3 regions of the Flavobacterium sp. 120 genome follow, and region 2 is predicted to be linked to each of the others. Evidence: riboswitches for the same ligand, from Rfam matches in the RefSeq annotation. Region 2 holds a riboswitch; each other region holds the start of a gene.
The links. A riboswitch is a leader RNA that binds a small molecule or an ion and turns the genes downstream of it on or off. The one in region 2 is predicted to bind S-adenosylmethionine.

Region 1 (5,135 bases), 330 kb from region 2:
TTGGTCATATTAAAAACTGATTTCAAATTGACATCCATCACTTTGTCAAAATCTTCTTCGGACATACGCATCAAAAGGTTGTCTTTAGTAATCCCAGCGTTATTGATTAAAATATCAACCGTTCCAAATTCAGCCAAAACTGCATCTACAAAAGTTTGCGCTTCATTAAAATCGGCTGCGTTAGATTGATATCCTTTGGCTTTAATTCCTAAAGCGTTCAATTCATTTTCAAGAGCCAAAGCTGATTCCACTGACGAACTGTATGTAAATGCAACATTTGCACCATGTTTTGCAAAAACTTCAGCAATTCCTTTTCCAATTCCGCGGCTTGCACCTGTAATTATGGCAACTTTTCCTTCTAGTAATTTCATATTCAAAAATTAGTTTAAATTTTATTTGAAGCTAATCCTGCTATCCGCTTCAATCTTTTATGAACACTAACGTTCACATAAAAGGATTTTCACTACTATCAGGGCTATCTTACACCCGTCAAATATATAATAATTCCCTTTTTAAAAAAAATTCAAAAGCAATTACAATCAAAAATTCAATTCTTAAATTTTAAAGAATCGCTTTGTCCATTTGTCCCAAAACGAAATATAAATAGCCACCAATGTGAAAATTAGTAAAAATAAATGGTACCAAGCATTACTAATTAAGTCAAAGAAATCTAATTTTCCATTAGCGTAGCTCAATATAAGCAATACTTGAGCGCCATACGGTAAAACTCCTTGAATTATACACGAAAAAATATCCAGAATTGCAGCCGTTTTTCTAGGATTCAATTCATATTCATCATTAATTTCTTTGGCAATAGGTCCTGTAATTACAATAGAAACCGTGTTGTTCGCTATTGCTAAATTAGCAAAACCCACTAAAGCACCAATTCCCGCTTGAGCTGATTTTTTACTTTTAATTCTTTTTTTAATTTGAACTAATAAATACGTTATTCCACCCGCTTTATCTACCATAGCTGCTAAACCTCCAGTAAGCATTGATAATAAGAAAATATCAGTCATACTGGTAAAGCCTTCATATATCTTTTGAGTGAACTCCATTAACGTAAACGAACCACTAAAATAACCTATGATTCCTGCCAATAAAGTTCCAATAAGTAATGTTGAAAATACATTAACACCTACTACCGCCAATACTATTACTAATATATAAGGTACAATTGCAATCCAGGAAAAATCATTTTTTGCAATGGCAACAGTCACAATATCCGAGTTTAAATCAAGATAAAAGAAAACCATAATAGTCAAAATTGCAGCAGGAAAGGCAATAAATAAGTTAATCTTGAACTTGTCCTTTAGATCACATCCCAATGACTGCGTTGCTGCGATGGTAGTATCAGAAATCATCGAAAGATTATCTCCTAACATAGAGCCACCTAATAAAGCGCCTGAAATTAAAGGTAATGAAGCACCGCTTTTATCAGCTAATGCGACAGCTATCGGGCCAATAGCTACAATTGCACCCACTGATGTTCCTGTAGCAGTTGATAAAAAAGAAGCAATCAAGAAAATTCCTAAAGGAAAATAAGCAACATCAATAGTATTTATTCCAAGATTCACGACAGCATCAACTCCACCCATCGCTTTACTTACTACTGCGAAGGCTCCTGCTAGCAAATAAATTAAACACATGGTCATGATTTTACTTTCACCACATCCTGCAATCAATGTAGCAACTTTTTCATCAGTAGTGGATTTGAAAAGTAAAAAGGCTGCTATGATACCAACTACAACTGCCACTGGCGATGGAAAAGCATAAAAATCATTCAGAACAATTCCTGCTCCTAAAAAAGTAAAAATAAAAACCAATAAAGGAATCAAGGCAAAGGCATTTCCTTTTTCTTTTGAAAATAAAGTCATAAAAAAAATTTAAAATTAAAAATTATGACGAAAAACAAAGCTAAATATGGGAATGTAAACAACATTTTTTCCAAAGGATTTGGCTTATCGTTTTAGCACCTTGCTTGTTGTTGCAGGTTGCTATCCTATTGAAGGATTCGTGATAACGGGTGCAAAAGTAATTAATTATTTATGAAATTAGCCTAATTTTATTCCAAAAAAAGATAATTCAAAAAAAAGCGCCACATAAAAATGTAGCGCGATTATAATTAAGATGTTGAAAGGCAGACTTTAAATAATTAAAAAGCTACATTCCATTTTGGCAGTCTTCCATTTTCGTCAAGGAAGTTTTGTAAAACTTGTCCTTCTACAAATGTTGGAATCACTTTAGTTTTATCGTTGAATGTCTCATACCAAACCACTTCTAGTGTACTGATGTCTTCAATTTTCATTTGTGCAGGCCAAGAATATTTTCTTCCAGTTTTAGCAAATTGGTGTCCTTCAACAATTTTGTCTTTTAAACCACCATTTTTAATTTTCAAAGTTCCGTTATTTTGAACAGTTCCAGTAGAACCAACCATAATTAACTCTTTTTCATCTCCTACTGAATACACTAAAAATACTCCAGATCCTTCTGATGCATTGCAAACTTCTGCTAAACTATCTTCTGTAGTAAATGAAAACTGATTGCTAACTTTGAATTTTTTTAACTCTTTGTACATATTATTTTATTTTTATTTGAACTGGCTTCGACAAAAAAATACCCCACAAAATCGTGAGGCCCATTAGAAACCATTCGTTTATGTTTGTTCTTATTAGGATTACATCTTAAAAACAGATGCATTTAATAAAGTGCAAAGATATTTCTTTAATTCAATTTATAATAAAAAAGCCCCACAAATTGTGAGGCTTTTAAAATATTTAATTAGAGTTTAGATTAACCTAAAACTTCTTTTACTTTTTTACCAATTTCAGCTGGAGAATCTACCACGTGAATTCCACATTCTCTCATGATTTGTTTTTTAGCTTCAGCAGTATCGTCAGATCCACCAACGATAGCACCTGCATGTCCCATTGTACGTCCTGGAGGAGCAGTAACTCCTGCAATGAAACCTACAACTGGCTTACGGTTACCATCCGCTTTGATCCAATGAGCAGCATCAGCTTCTAATTGTCCACCTATTTCACCTATCATTACGATACATTCTGTTTCTGGGTCATTCATCAATAATTCAACTGCTTCTTTTGTAGTTGTTCCAATGATTGGGTCTCCACCAATACCAATTGCAGTAGTGATTCCTAATCCTTGTTTTACTACTTGGTCAGCTGCTTCGTAGGTTAATGTTCCAGATTTAGAAACAATACCAACAGTTCCTTTTTTGAAAACAAAACCTGGCATAATACCAACTTTTGCTTCACCCGGAGTGATAATTCCAGGGCAGTTTGGACCGATTAATCTTGCGTTTCTTTCTTTAACATAACCATTTGCTTTTATCATGTCAGCAACAGGAATTCCTTCAGTAATTGCAATAATTACTTTAATTCCAGCATCTGCAGCTTCCATAATTGCATCTGCAGCAAAAGCCGGCGGTACAAAAATGATAGTTGTATCAGCTCCTGCTTGTTCTACAGCATCTTTTACAGTATTGAAAACTGGTCTGTCTAAGTGAGTAGTTCCCCCTTTTCCTGGAGTTACACCACCAACAACGTTAGTACCGTACTCAATCATTTGAGAAGCATGGAAAGTTCCTTCGCTTCCTGTAAAACCTTGAACAATTATTTTGGAATCTTTATTAACTAAAACACTCATGATATATTTTTTATGTAGTTTTTAAAATTGTTATGCAAAAGTATAAAATAGTAATCAGTAATCAGTATTCAGTATTCAGTTTTTTGACACTAAATTATGATAATTGACTCATTTGATACCCTCGAAATAGTTTATTGTCTTTTATTTGCCAAATAACCATAAAATGCGCCAATAACATTTCTTCTCTAGGATTCTCAATCGTTTTCACAAAATGAGAATAACGCACCGAAATGGTATCATTTTCACTTACAATATGGCTAATTCTAACCTTTGAACGAACGTAGGCTTTACTCAAATCATTAGACAGACTCAATAAAGAATTATAATCCAATTGAACCAATCCCTTACTGCTGTTCCATTCAACGATAACTTCAGGATGCAAAAAATCTTTTATGACTTCGCTGTCAATTAGCGCATCTGATTTGTAAAATTTCTGAACGATTTCTTTAGCAGACATATTACTTTAGTTTATTAAGAATTTCTGGTATCTTCTTGATATTAGCCAGTTGTTTCAATTTTTCTCTTGATTCTTCTATTGGTGTACCAAAATAGGACTTTCCTCCTTCTACTGATTTTGTAACTCCGGTTTGACCAAGAATAACTGCCTTCGCTCCTATTGTTATTCCGCTTGTGGTTCCTACTTGTCCCCAAATAGTAACTTCGTCTTCAATAATGACACAACCCGCAATTCCAGTTTGTGAAGCAATTAAACATTTTTTTCCAATAACGGTATCATGGCCAACATGTACTTGATTATCAATTTTTGTGCCTTCGCCAATAGTAGTATCGCCAGTAACACCTTTGTCAATAGTACAAAGCGCTCCTATTCCCACATTATCTTTGATAACTACTCTTCCACCGGAAAGTAATTGATCATATCCTTCAGGACGTTTTTTATAATAAAACGCATCAGCACCAAGAACAGTTCCTGCATGAATCATTACATTATCGCCTATTACGGTATAATCATAAATGGAAACATTAGAATGAATCAAACAATTCTTTCCAATAACCACATGATTTCCAATAAACGTATTAGGCTGTATTACAGTTCCTTCTCCTATTGAAGCTGAAGCAGCTATTGAAACATTCGAAAACTGAAAAGGCTTGAAATAGTTTGTTAATTTATTAAAATCCCTAAAAGGATCTTCAGAAATCAACAATGCTTTTCCATCTGGACAAGCTACATTTTTATTGATTAAAACAACAGTCGCTGCAGAGTTTAATGCCTTGTCATAATACTTAGGATGATCCACAAAAACAATATCTCCAGATTCAACAACATGTATTTCATTCATTCCTGTCACTGGAAAATCCTTATCACCAACATATTCACAGCCGATGATACTTGCAATTGCTTCTAAAGTGTAAACTTTTTGGAATTTCATTTATTTAGTATTCAGTGTTCAGCAATCAGTGTCCAGTAAATCTGATTACTGAACACTGATTACTGTAAACTATTCTTTAAC
Region 2 (5,135 bases):
ATTTCCAGATTATATGGAGGAATTCATTACAGGGATGCTATTGAAAACGGCGTTTTACAGGGAGAACAAATAGGGAACTACATTGGTCAAAAAATATTAAAATCCAATGATGGGAGTTTTACCTTTAAAAATTAATTAGTATACTATTTATATCCTTTGTCAAAATCAAATTATAGATTAGATTTCATTTTGGCTTGATGGATATAGTAGGGATTTTATAAAGCATAAAAAAACGCAACACCTTTATTTATTGGGTATTGCGTTATTTTTTTATTTAAATTTGTGACCTCTACGGGACAAATTTCTATAAATTTTATGGAAGATTTAAAGAAATTGGCTTACTACATTTAGTAGCTGTCTTTCATTGGCTTTATGAATTTGGTTTGGATGTCCTGTTGGGGATTGATGGAAAAATTATAAAAACTAAATTGGTATATGGCAGTAAATTAATTTTTAGAGAAAATACGAAACTTGAAATTTTTGAATACATCGAAATTTGTACAATAAAAAAAGAAGGAATTCGGCTTTGAACAATAAACAATTGAAGAATTTAATAAACTAACTAATTACAAAAAAAATGATTGAATTATTTATTAATTTGTTCTTTTTAATGATAAGAATGAATTTTCTTCATAAAATCAACATTACTTAAATTTCTTTACAATTAATAAGTTTTTGTTATACAGTTAATTATGGATAATTTTATTTTGTAAATAAATAATTTTAAAAAATAATTTTAAATTCTACTAATTATATAGAATTAATATATATATATTTGTCGGGTAGAAAATTTCTACATGACTTATCCAGAAAGACTGAGGGAGTAGGCCCTGTGATGTCTTAGCAACCTGTTGCCAAATAAGGTGCTAAATCCTTCCGCTTCGGTGGACAGATAAGAAAGATTTCATAAAATCTGAATAAGCTCATTAGTATTAAAATCTTTTATAATTAAAAATGAAAACTGAGCTAGAATTACATGTCAATTCCGAACAAATTAAAATGCCCTCAAAAGAAAAACATTCCAAAGTTTTCCGAATGCAAAGTCGTTAGTCTTTTTTAAACCAATTCCTGTTTATCAGCATTATTGATAGGCCATTTCGACATCGGCCCGGGAATATTTATGTCCAATTTTTTAAAACCAAACTCAATGAAAAAAATCTTACTTGTATTAATTTTTATGTTCAGTATACTTCCTGGAATACTGAGCGCACAGGAACGAACGATCAGCGGTACCGTCACAGGTTCTGATAACGGCGAGCCTTTACCGGGAGCTACAATTATTGCTGCAGAAAGCGGAAAATCTGTAGTTACAGATGTTAATGGAAAATTTTCATTATCCATTACAAAACAAGACAAGTTAGTGTCTGTCAATTATATTGGATACGAAACGCTCGAAAAAAATGCAGGTTCGTCTTTTAATGATATTAAACTGGTTCCTTCCAATACTACTTTAAAAGAAGTACTTGTCGTAGGTTATGGTACGCAAAGTAAAAAAGAATTTACCGGTGCCGCTACAAGAGTAACATCTAAAACAATTAAGGATATTCCTGTGCAGAGTTTTCAGCAGGCGTTAATTGGTAAGGCCTCAGGAGTGAATGTTTCTACTCCGAGCGGAGTTTTAAATGATACTCCGGTAATTAGAATTCGCGGGGTAAATTCCATTTCATTAAGTACAGCTCCTTTAGTGGTTATTGACGGAATTCCGGTTAATTCCGGAGATGTATCCACAACAAGTGCTGTTGCAAATAATCCGCTTGCAGATATCAATCCTTCAGATATTGAATCGATTGATATTTTAAAAGATGCCGCTTCAACTTCTATTTACGGTTCGCGTGCTGCGGGAGGAGTTATTTTGGTCACGACTAAAAAAGGAAAAGCAGGAAAAGCAAAAGTAACCTACGACACTTGGGTTGGAATTACAAGAGCTACCAGACTGCCTAATCTACTAAACAGTACACAATTTGAAACTATAAAAAATGAAGCTGTTTTAAACAGTAAAATATTAAGCGGGAACGAAAATAATACTGCTGTAGCATCGGCACTTTTCTTTCCGTCTTTTAAAGCTGATGGTTCAAGAGTGGACACCAATTGGCAGGATCAGGTATATCGTGATGCTGTTTCTCAAAATCATAATATTAGTGTTTCAGGAGGAACAGACAAAACAAGATATTTTTTCTCAACCAATTATTCCAAACAGGAAGGAATTACAAAAGACAATAATTTCGAAAGAAAAGGAGCAAGATTCAACATTGATCACGATGTAAACAGCTGGTTAAAATTAGGCGGTAATCTTTCGTATAACAATACTTTCAATCAATCTCAAAGTACAGGTTCATTAAGTGGCAGCGGATTGCTGTTAATTGGTGCGGCGCGTCTGGCTCTGGTACTGGCTCCAAACGTTTCTCCTTATAAAGAAGACGGTTCTTATAATTTAAGTTCAACAGGAACAGCAAGTCCAGGCAACAACTTATTTACCAATACGTTATGGCATCCTGGAGCTTTGTTTGAAAACAGTAAATACACCAGTTCTAACGATCATTTTGTTGGGAATGTACACGCAACAATTAACTTTTTTGAAGGTTTTAAATTCGACAGTAATTACGGAATCGACAGATTAAGAGCAGAGAATATTACCTATTTAAGTCCAAATTTAGGATCTTCGGCATTTGCTACAGGAGGTTCTGCAACTAATATCTCAGCTTTAAGAAACAATTACAATTTTACGAATAGTTTCTCTTTTGACAAACGTTTTGGAGAAAATCATCACATTGCAGCATTGGCAGGATATGATGTTCAGAAATTCGAAAACTCTTCCTGGGGAGCGAATCAAACCAACGTTTCAGATCCTTTCTTTGAAAATTATCAGGGAACTTGGGGAACGATCAGGTCATCCGGCAACAGTTTGTCAGAAAGACTTTTTCTTTCTTCTTTCTTCAGATTATCTTATGATTACGGCGGAAAATATTTCATTACAGGAAATTTCAGAAAAGACGGAAATTCTGCATTGGGTGTTAGCAGCAAATACGGAAATTTTGGAGGTTTATCTGCTGGATGGCTGGTAAGTGAAGAATCTTTCTTTAAAAACAGTAAAATTACAGATTACATAAGTTCACTTAAATTAAAAGGAAGTTGGGGAAGAGTGGGTAACGGAAATCTTTCATCAGCGTATGCCTCACAAAATTTATATGGTGCTTCAATTTACGGGACAGCTGCAACCTGGGCAATTTCTCAGGCAGGAAACCAGGATTTAGGATGGGAAACCAGTGATCAGACGAATATTGGTCTTGAAGCAGGTTTCTTTAAAGACAGACTGCAATTGACCGCTGATTATTTCAATAATGATGTAAACGGATTGATTTTAAGTACCCCTCAAGCGCCTTCAAAAGGAATTCCCGGAGATGCTATTCTTTCTAATGTTGGTTCAATGTACAATAGAGGTATCGAATTGGGATTGAGTGCGACAATAGCAAATTCAGAAGATTTTCAATGGAAAGCTTCCTTCAATTACACCCACGTAAAGAATAAAGTTACGGCTCTTGCCGAAGGAAACACAGATATTATTGGGTATACACAGGTTACGACAGAAGCGAACAATATTACAAGAGTAGGTTATTCTGCCGGAAGTCTCTACGGAGCCGTTACCGACGGTGTAAACCCGGATAACGGACGCCGAATTTTCATCAATAAAAATGGAGAAAAAGTACAATATAGTGCTGCAGTTCCGTCAGGACAAAGCAATTGGACGTATTTAGACGGAACAACGGCTGCTGCTATTACAGTTTCAGATTATCAGGTTTTGGGTAATGCGCTACCAGTTTGGTACGGAGGTTTAACGAATAACTTTCAATACAAAGCGTTTGATTTTACTGTTGGTTTAACCTATTCTGGCGGTAATAAAGTGATGAATAATACGAGAGGAACCCTTTTAGACCAGCGTTTTTACAATAACTCAACCGAGGTTTTAGACCGCTGGACAACGCCTGGACAGGTTACTGATATTCCGAAATTAGTTTACAACGACGTTATTTCGAATGGTTCAAGCGGTTATGCCATTTCTGATAATGCAGAAAAAGCAGATTTTTTAAGATTACAACAATTGGCGATTGGTTTTTCACTTCCAAAAAATATTTTGGAAAAAGCAGAATTATCATCGGTTCGATTTTATCTGCAGGCAACGAATCTTTTCCTGATTACTTCGTATACGGGATCTGATCCGGAAACTTCTTCAAACGGAGATTCAACAACTTCTATGGGAGTAGAAAAAAACTCTGTAGGACAGGGACGAACTTTCACATTTGGTCTTAACGTCGGATTTTAATCACTAATAAAAAATACAATGAAAACATATATAAAATCACACGGAAAATCAATTGCAACCGTTTTACTGCTTTCTGGAATATTATTTACTTCTTGTGAAAATAATGAAGATTTGAACATTGCACCGGAAACTACCGTTTCTGATCAGGATATTTTTAAAACTCCGGCAAGAATCGAAGGTTTGGTAAACGGAATTTACAAAGCGTTTAAAGGCGCGAGTTTATATGGCGGCCGTATCCTTTTATATCAGGATCAGCGAGGTGAGGATTTTATCAACATCACGGCAAACAATTTTACCGGTTATGAAAGCTGGAATAACTCCTACAGTTCAGGTTCAAATGATGTTAATAATCTTTGGGGATCAGCCTATTCCGCTATTAATAATGCTAATATTTTAATTGCAGGACTTGCTGTAAATCAAGGCGTAATTACAGAGCAGAAAGCGAAAGAATACATCGCCGAAGCAAAATTGGTAAGAGCATTAGCGTATTACAGTTTGGTTATCAATTTCGGACAGCCCTATAATAAAGATGCAGGCGCCTCGAAAGGAGTTCCATTGCGTTTAAAAGCAGAAACGGGTGCTGCCAATAATGATTTGGCAAGAAGCTCTGTTGCAGAAATTTATGCCCAAATCTTAAAAGATTTAAATGAAGCCGAAGCCGGATTACCGCAAAGTTACTCAAGTGCAGATCTTAATACGACCAGAGCGCATGTCAGCACTGCTATTGCAGCAAAAACAAGAGTGTATCTTTCCATGAACAACTGGGCAAAGGTTATTGAAGAAGCTGCAAAATTAGCACCGCAGACACAAGCGCCGT
Region 3 (5,135 bases), 1.6 Mb from region 2:
ACTCACGTTTTTACCGGTAACGGTATTATTGAAAAGAATCGGGACAATTTTATTTTTTATCAAAGCCGTATATGGCTTGTGAAACGTGCTCAAATCCTGTCCAATGATAGAAATTACCGAAACATTATCGGTTACCGTAATTTTATTCACATCTTTTGAATAGAAATCATTTTCGAATTCTTTTTCTAATTCAATCATTGCTTTAGTCGCTTTATCAGCGGCAACGACCAAACCAATTCCTCTTTCTGAAGAACCTTGAGAAATGATGCTTACGCTGATATCATTGTCTCCCATCACTCTAAAAATACGGGCATCAACGCCAGTTTTTCCCAGCAATCCTCTTCCTTCCAGATTAACTAATGATACATTTTCAAGTACCGAAAGTGTTTTAATTCCTTCTTTATTAGAATTGGATGTGATTAATGTTCCTTTATTTTCGTGGTTGAATGTGTTCAAAATACGAAGTGGAATGTTTTTTTCCAACAAAGGAATAATGGTTTTTGCATGAAGAATTGTTGCTCCAAAATTAGCCAACTCATTCGCCTCGTTAAAAGTCAAATGGTCGATTTTCTTAGCATCAAGCACCAATTCAGGATTTGCGGTATAAATTCCGTCAACGTGTGTATAATTCTGTAATTCGTCAGCATTTAAGTAATTCGCAATCAGTGAAGCAGTGTAATTACTACCGTTTCTTCCTAAAGTGGTCGTGTCATTATTATTATTAGAACCAATGAAACCGGTAACAATATTCACGGTAGTTCCGTTATTTTGTTTGAAATAGTTGATGACATTTTTCTTCGAAATTTGTTCCAAAGGTTGTGCATCACCAAATTTCGAATCTGTTTTTATCAATTCGCGAGTATCCGCAAAACGAGCATTTATTCCATTTTCAACTAAAATAGCCGTCAGTAATTTTGCAGAAAGCAGCTCCCCTTTTGATAAAATCTGGTCTTTAATTTTATTGCTGTAATCACCAATTAAGCTTACGCCTTCGAATAATTTTTCTAAGACATTGAATTCCTCAGATAAATCTACCTCTTGGTAATCGTCTTGTTGGTATTTTTTAAAGTCCTCAAAAAAGGGTTTGTAATCTCCGTTTTTAGAAGCAATACCTAAAATTTCTTCTAATTCATCTGTAGCATTTCCACGTGCCGATACTACAATTGCAATTTCTTCTCCTTGATTTACTTTATCGGTAATAATTGCAACTACTTTATTTATTCCGTCGCCATTCGATAAAGATTTACCTCCAAATTTTAATATTTTCATTGTGTTGTGTTTTTTTGGCTTAGAATATATCCTGAAGCAAATTGTGTAATTGTTTGTATTCTATCAAAAAAGCGTCGTGTCCGTGAATGGAAACGATTTCCTGATAGGTGACATTATTTTTATATTTTTTTAATTCCTCGTAAGTCGCTTTATTTTCATTTGCCGTAAAAAACAAGTCAGAATTGATTCCGATGATATGAATATCAGCTTCAATTTTTGACGTTATTTCTTCAAATGAATTGCTGTTTCTGGTAATATCTATCGTTTTCAACAATTGATTCATCATTTTATAAGACGAAATTTGAAACCGTTTTTGAAGTTTTTTACCGTGATGATCCAGCCAACTTTCAACATTGAAAATGGCTAATTCCTCATTAGTGGTTCTCTGAAATTTTGCAGTAAAAGATTCTGGAGTTCGGTAGCAAAGCATGGCATGAATTCGAGCGTCTTCAATAGGTTTTGAAGAATTCTTTAGAATTTGCTCCTGCAAAAAGCAATTGGCAATTAACCAGTCTGTCGATTTCCAATCGGTTGCGATAGGAATTAAATGTTGCGTGATTTTTGGTTCTAAAGCAACCAATTCCCAAGCAATTCCTCCGCCAACAGAACCGCCAATAATAGCATAAAGCTGTTTGATTTTAAGAAAATGAATGCCTTCAATAAAAATTCTGGCAATATCTCTGGTAGTAAAATCCGAATAATTTTCAATAACGGCATCATCAAAGCCATTTCCCGGAACATTAAAAGCCAGTATTGTATATGTATTGGTATCGATAGTTTTGTGCGCACCAATTAAATCATTCCACCAACCTTTTTCTCCCACAACTTGGGAATTTCCAGTCAATGCATGATTTACCAAAACGATTGGAGCGGTATGTAAAGCCGGTCCAAAAACTTGAAAACTTAAGTTTAAGGTAGGATAAAAAGCCCCACTTTCGGTGGTGAAATTTTGTACGGTAATAGATGTTGGTTTATTTTCCAATTTCAAATCTTTTATGATTTTTGATTTGTGTCTGGAAATATTAGAAAGAAAGCTAGAAGTGAACTAGAAGAATTCTTTGTGTTATCTTTCCTTTAGATTCTGAAATATCCCGAGGATTCGGGACAGAATAAAGGTAGAATGCAGCACCTTCTTCGATAAATCGAAGGGTTGCTAAGGCTTCATCGGGTCTAATCCCTCTGCCTTTCTTTATAACATTTCAATACGTTTTTGAACTTAAAGGCACAAATTAACTACTATTTTTTTAAACAACCAAATTTTTATCAAATTGGTTCTAATTGATTTATTGCAAATTGACTTGAAAAAATCGCACGCATAATTATTATCCCGACGAAAGAGAAAACACCATATTAGGGTTTTATCTTTCGTCGAAATCATAATTTGAGATTTACCATCAAAGATTCAAAAGCTAAAACAACCATCACTTTTTTAAATAAAAAGTTCTTCATTTTCTTTTGAATACATTTGGAACAGCAATGAACTCGGCACTATTTTTTGTGCCAAAGGATCATTTTTTGAAATTTCAAATCTTGGATTAGTCAATTCATTTTTTGAATCGATTTCCTTTTTAGTTTTGGTTCTAAAACTAAAGCTTTTTAGTAACCGAAATGCCTTTGGGAAATGTTTTGATGTGCTCATAATCTTTTAATTTATGATGTTAGTTTTGTTTTAAATTATTTTTGAATTCTGAAATTCTCTATGCTTATTAACTAATCTGAATAAAAAAACCCTTTTAGATGCGTATCCAAAAGGGTTTTTTAAGTTGTGTTATAACTTATACTTTTGGAATCAACAGACACGAACGCACATAATGGCATTGGCGCAAATCATATTTTTGACTTTAAAATTATTTGTATTCTGGATTTTCAGGTTATTCATTCTATGATTAATATTGTTTTATTTTCAGCTAAATAGAGTTCAAAAAAAAAGCCTCCCATTTTTTTGGGAGGCTTTTGCTATATAAATTTGAATTTAAATTTAAGCAATACACGACCCACAGGACTTTTCCTGAATGGCTTTTGACATATTACACACATTAAATTTCATGTTTCTTTTTTTGTTGTAACAAATATGCTAACTATTTCTGAATTTTCCAAATAAGTTTTAAAAAAAATACAAAGAAAAACGAACCCAAGATTCCGTTTTGTATTTATATAAGTAGATGAAAAGATTTATGAGCAAAAAAAAGTTAAGATTAATTTGCAATTCAAAATGGTTTCATACATTTGCACCCGAATACAAGAGGAAAAATTTGAACTGATTGCAACCTCTTCATAATGAAATCAATTCATTATGGATACTGAAAATTTTTCAGTAGAAAAAATGCTAAAGCAGAAACTCTTCTTTAGTCCTTTTCAGCAATTATTTTTTCTCGCTTAATTTTAAAATAATAATTATTATGGCCTATTTATTTACGTCAGAATCTGTAAGCGAAGGACATCCAGACAAAATTGCAGATCAAATTTCGGATGCATTAATTGATAATTTTTTGGCATTTGATGCTGACTCAAAAGTAGCTTGCGAAACTTTAGTAACTACTGGCCAGGTAATTTTGGCTGGTGAAGTAAAATCAAATACATATTTAGACGTGCAACAAATCGCTCGTGATGTAATCAAGAAAATTGGTTACACAAAAAGCGAATACATGTTTGAAGCTAATTCTTGTGGAATTCTTTCTGCTATTCACGAACAATCTGCTGACATCAATCAAGGTGTTGACAGAAAAAATCCAGAAGAGCAAGGCGCTGGTGACCAAGGAATGATGTTTGGTTATGCTACTAATGAAACGGAAAATTATATGCCATTGGCACTTGATTTATCTCATAAATTATTGCAGGAATTGGCTATTTTAAGACGTGAAAATAACGAAATTACGTATTTGCGTCCGGATGCTAAATCTCAAGTAACTTTAGAATACAGCGATGACAATAAGCCAACTCGTATTGATGCTATTGTAATCTCAACACAACATGATGATTTTGACGAAGAAGCTACAATGCTTGCAAAAATCAAAAAAGACATCGTTGAAATATTGATTCCAAGGATTATTGCAAAAAATCCAACACATGCACATTTATTCAATGATGCAATCCAATACCATATTAATCCAACCGGGAAATTCGTAATTGGAGGACCACACGGAGATACTGGATTGACAGGAAGAAAAATCATTGTGGATACCTACGGTGGAAAAGGTGCTCACGGTGGTGGTGCATTCTCTGGAAAAGACCCAAGTAAAGTAGACAGAAGTGCCGCTTATGCTACGCGTCATATCGCTAAAAACTTAGTTGCAGCGGGTGTTGCTGACGAGATTTTAGTACAGGTTTCTTACGCAATTGGGGTTGCTAAACCAATGGGTATTTTTATTGACACTTACGGAACATCAAAAGTGAATTTGACCAATGGTGAAATTGCCAAAAAAGTAGAAGCCATTTTTGATATGCGTCCGTACTTTATTGAGCAACGTTTAAAATTAAGAAACCCAATCTATAGCGAAACTGCTGCTTACGGGCACATGGGACGTACTCCAGAAACAGTTACTAAAACTTTTTCTGCTCCAGGTGGAAACGAAAAAACAGTTACTGTTGAATTGTTTACTTGGGAAAAACTAGATTTTGTTGACCAAGTTAAAACTGCTTTTGGATTGTAATCATCTAAAAAAATTATATCTAAAACCCGCAATTCAATTGGATTGCGGGTTTTTTTTTAGCCCTTCCCGAAGTCTCGGGAGGAAATAGAAATCCTTTGCTGAAGAAAGATTGAAATGTACAGCAGGAATAGCTCCTACAAGTTATACTTTAAAGAGAAAATTACATAGCGTGGCTGAACGGTATATTGCGAAGTTCTGGTGGCAAACTGGCTGAAA

Region 1: another riboswitch for S-adenosylmethionine. It lies ahead of C8C87_RS06840 (Na+/H+ antiporter NhaC family protein); the one in region 2 lies ahead of C8C87_RS08330 (SusC/RagA family TonB-linked outer membrane protein).
Region 3: another riboswitch for S-adenosylmethionine. It lies ahead of C8C87_RS01475 (alpha/beta fold hydrolase); the one in region 2 lies ahead of C8C87_RS08330 (SusC/RagA family TonB-linked outer membrane protein).

What each region holds. Positions count from the first base shown of each region.
Region 1 is NZ_RBKZ01000001.1:1,592,042-1,597,176, forward strand. It holds gene fabG (3-oxoacyl-[acyl-carrier-protein] reductase) at 1-371, opposite strand, end outside; gene C8C87_RS06840 (Na+/H+ antiporter NhaC family protein) at 555-1,877, opposite strand; SAM-I-IV-variant riboswitch at 1,932-2,028, opposite strand; gene C8C87_RS06845 (hypothetical protein) at 2,156-2,578, opposite strand; gene sucD (succinate--CoA ligase subunit alpha) at 2,794-3,666, opposite strand; gene C8C87_RS06855 (hypothetical protein) at 3,761-4,123, opposite strand; gene C8C87_RS06860 (UDP-3-O-(3-hydroxymyristoyl)glucosamine N-acyltransferase) at 4,125-5,054, opposite strand; gene efp (elongation factor P) at 5,124-5,135, opposite strand, start outside.
Region 2 is NZ_RBKZ01000001.1:1,926,779-1,931,913, reverse strand. It holds gene C8C87_RS08335 (vanadium-dependent haloperoxidase) at 1-135, shown strand, start outside; SAM riboswitch class I at 800-899, shown strand; gene C8C87_RS08330 (SusC/RagA family TonB-linked outer membrane protein) at 1,148-4,318, shown strand; gene C8C87_RS08325 (RagB/SusD family nutrient uptake outer membrane protein) at 4,337-5,135, shown strand, end outside.
Region 3 is NZ_RBKZ01000001.1:364,528-369,662, reverse strand. It holds gene thrA (bifunctional aspartate kinase/homoserine dehydrogenase I) at 1-1,269, opposite strand, end outside; gene C8C87_RS01475 (alpha/beta fold hydrolase) at 1,289-2,251, opposite strand; SAM riboswitch class I at 2,330-2,467, opposite strand; gene C8C87_RS01470 (hypothetical protein) at 2,699-2,908, opposite strand; gene metK (methionine adenosyltransferase) at 3,669-4,919, shown strand; gene C8C87_RS01460 (carboxypeptidase-like regulatory domain-containing protein) at 5,054-5,135, opposite strand, start outside.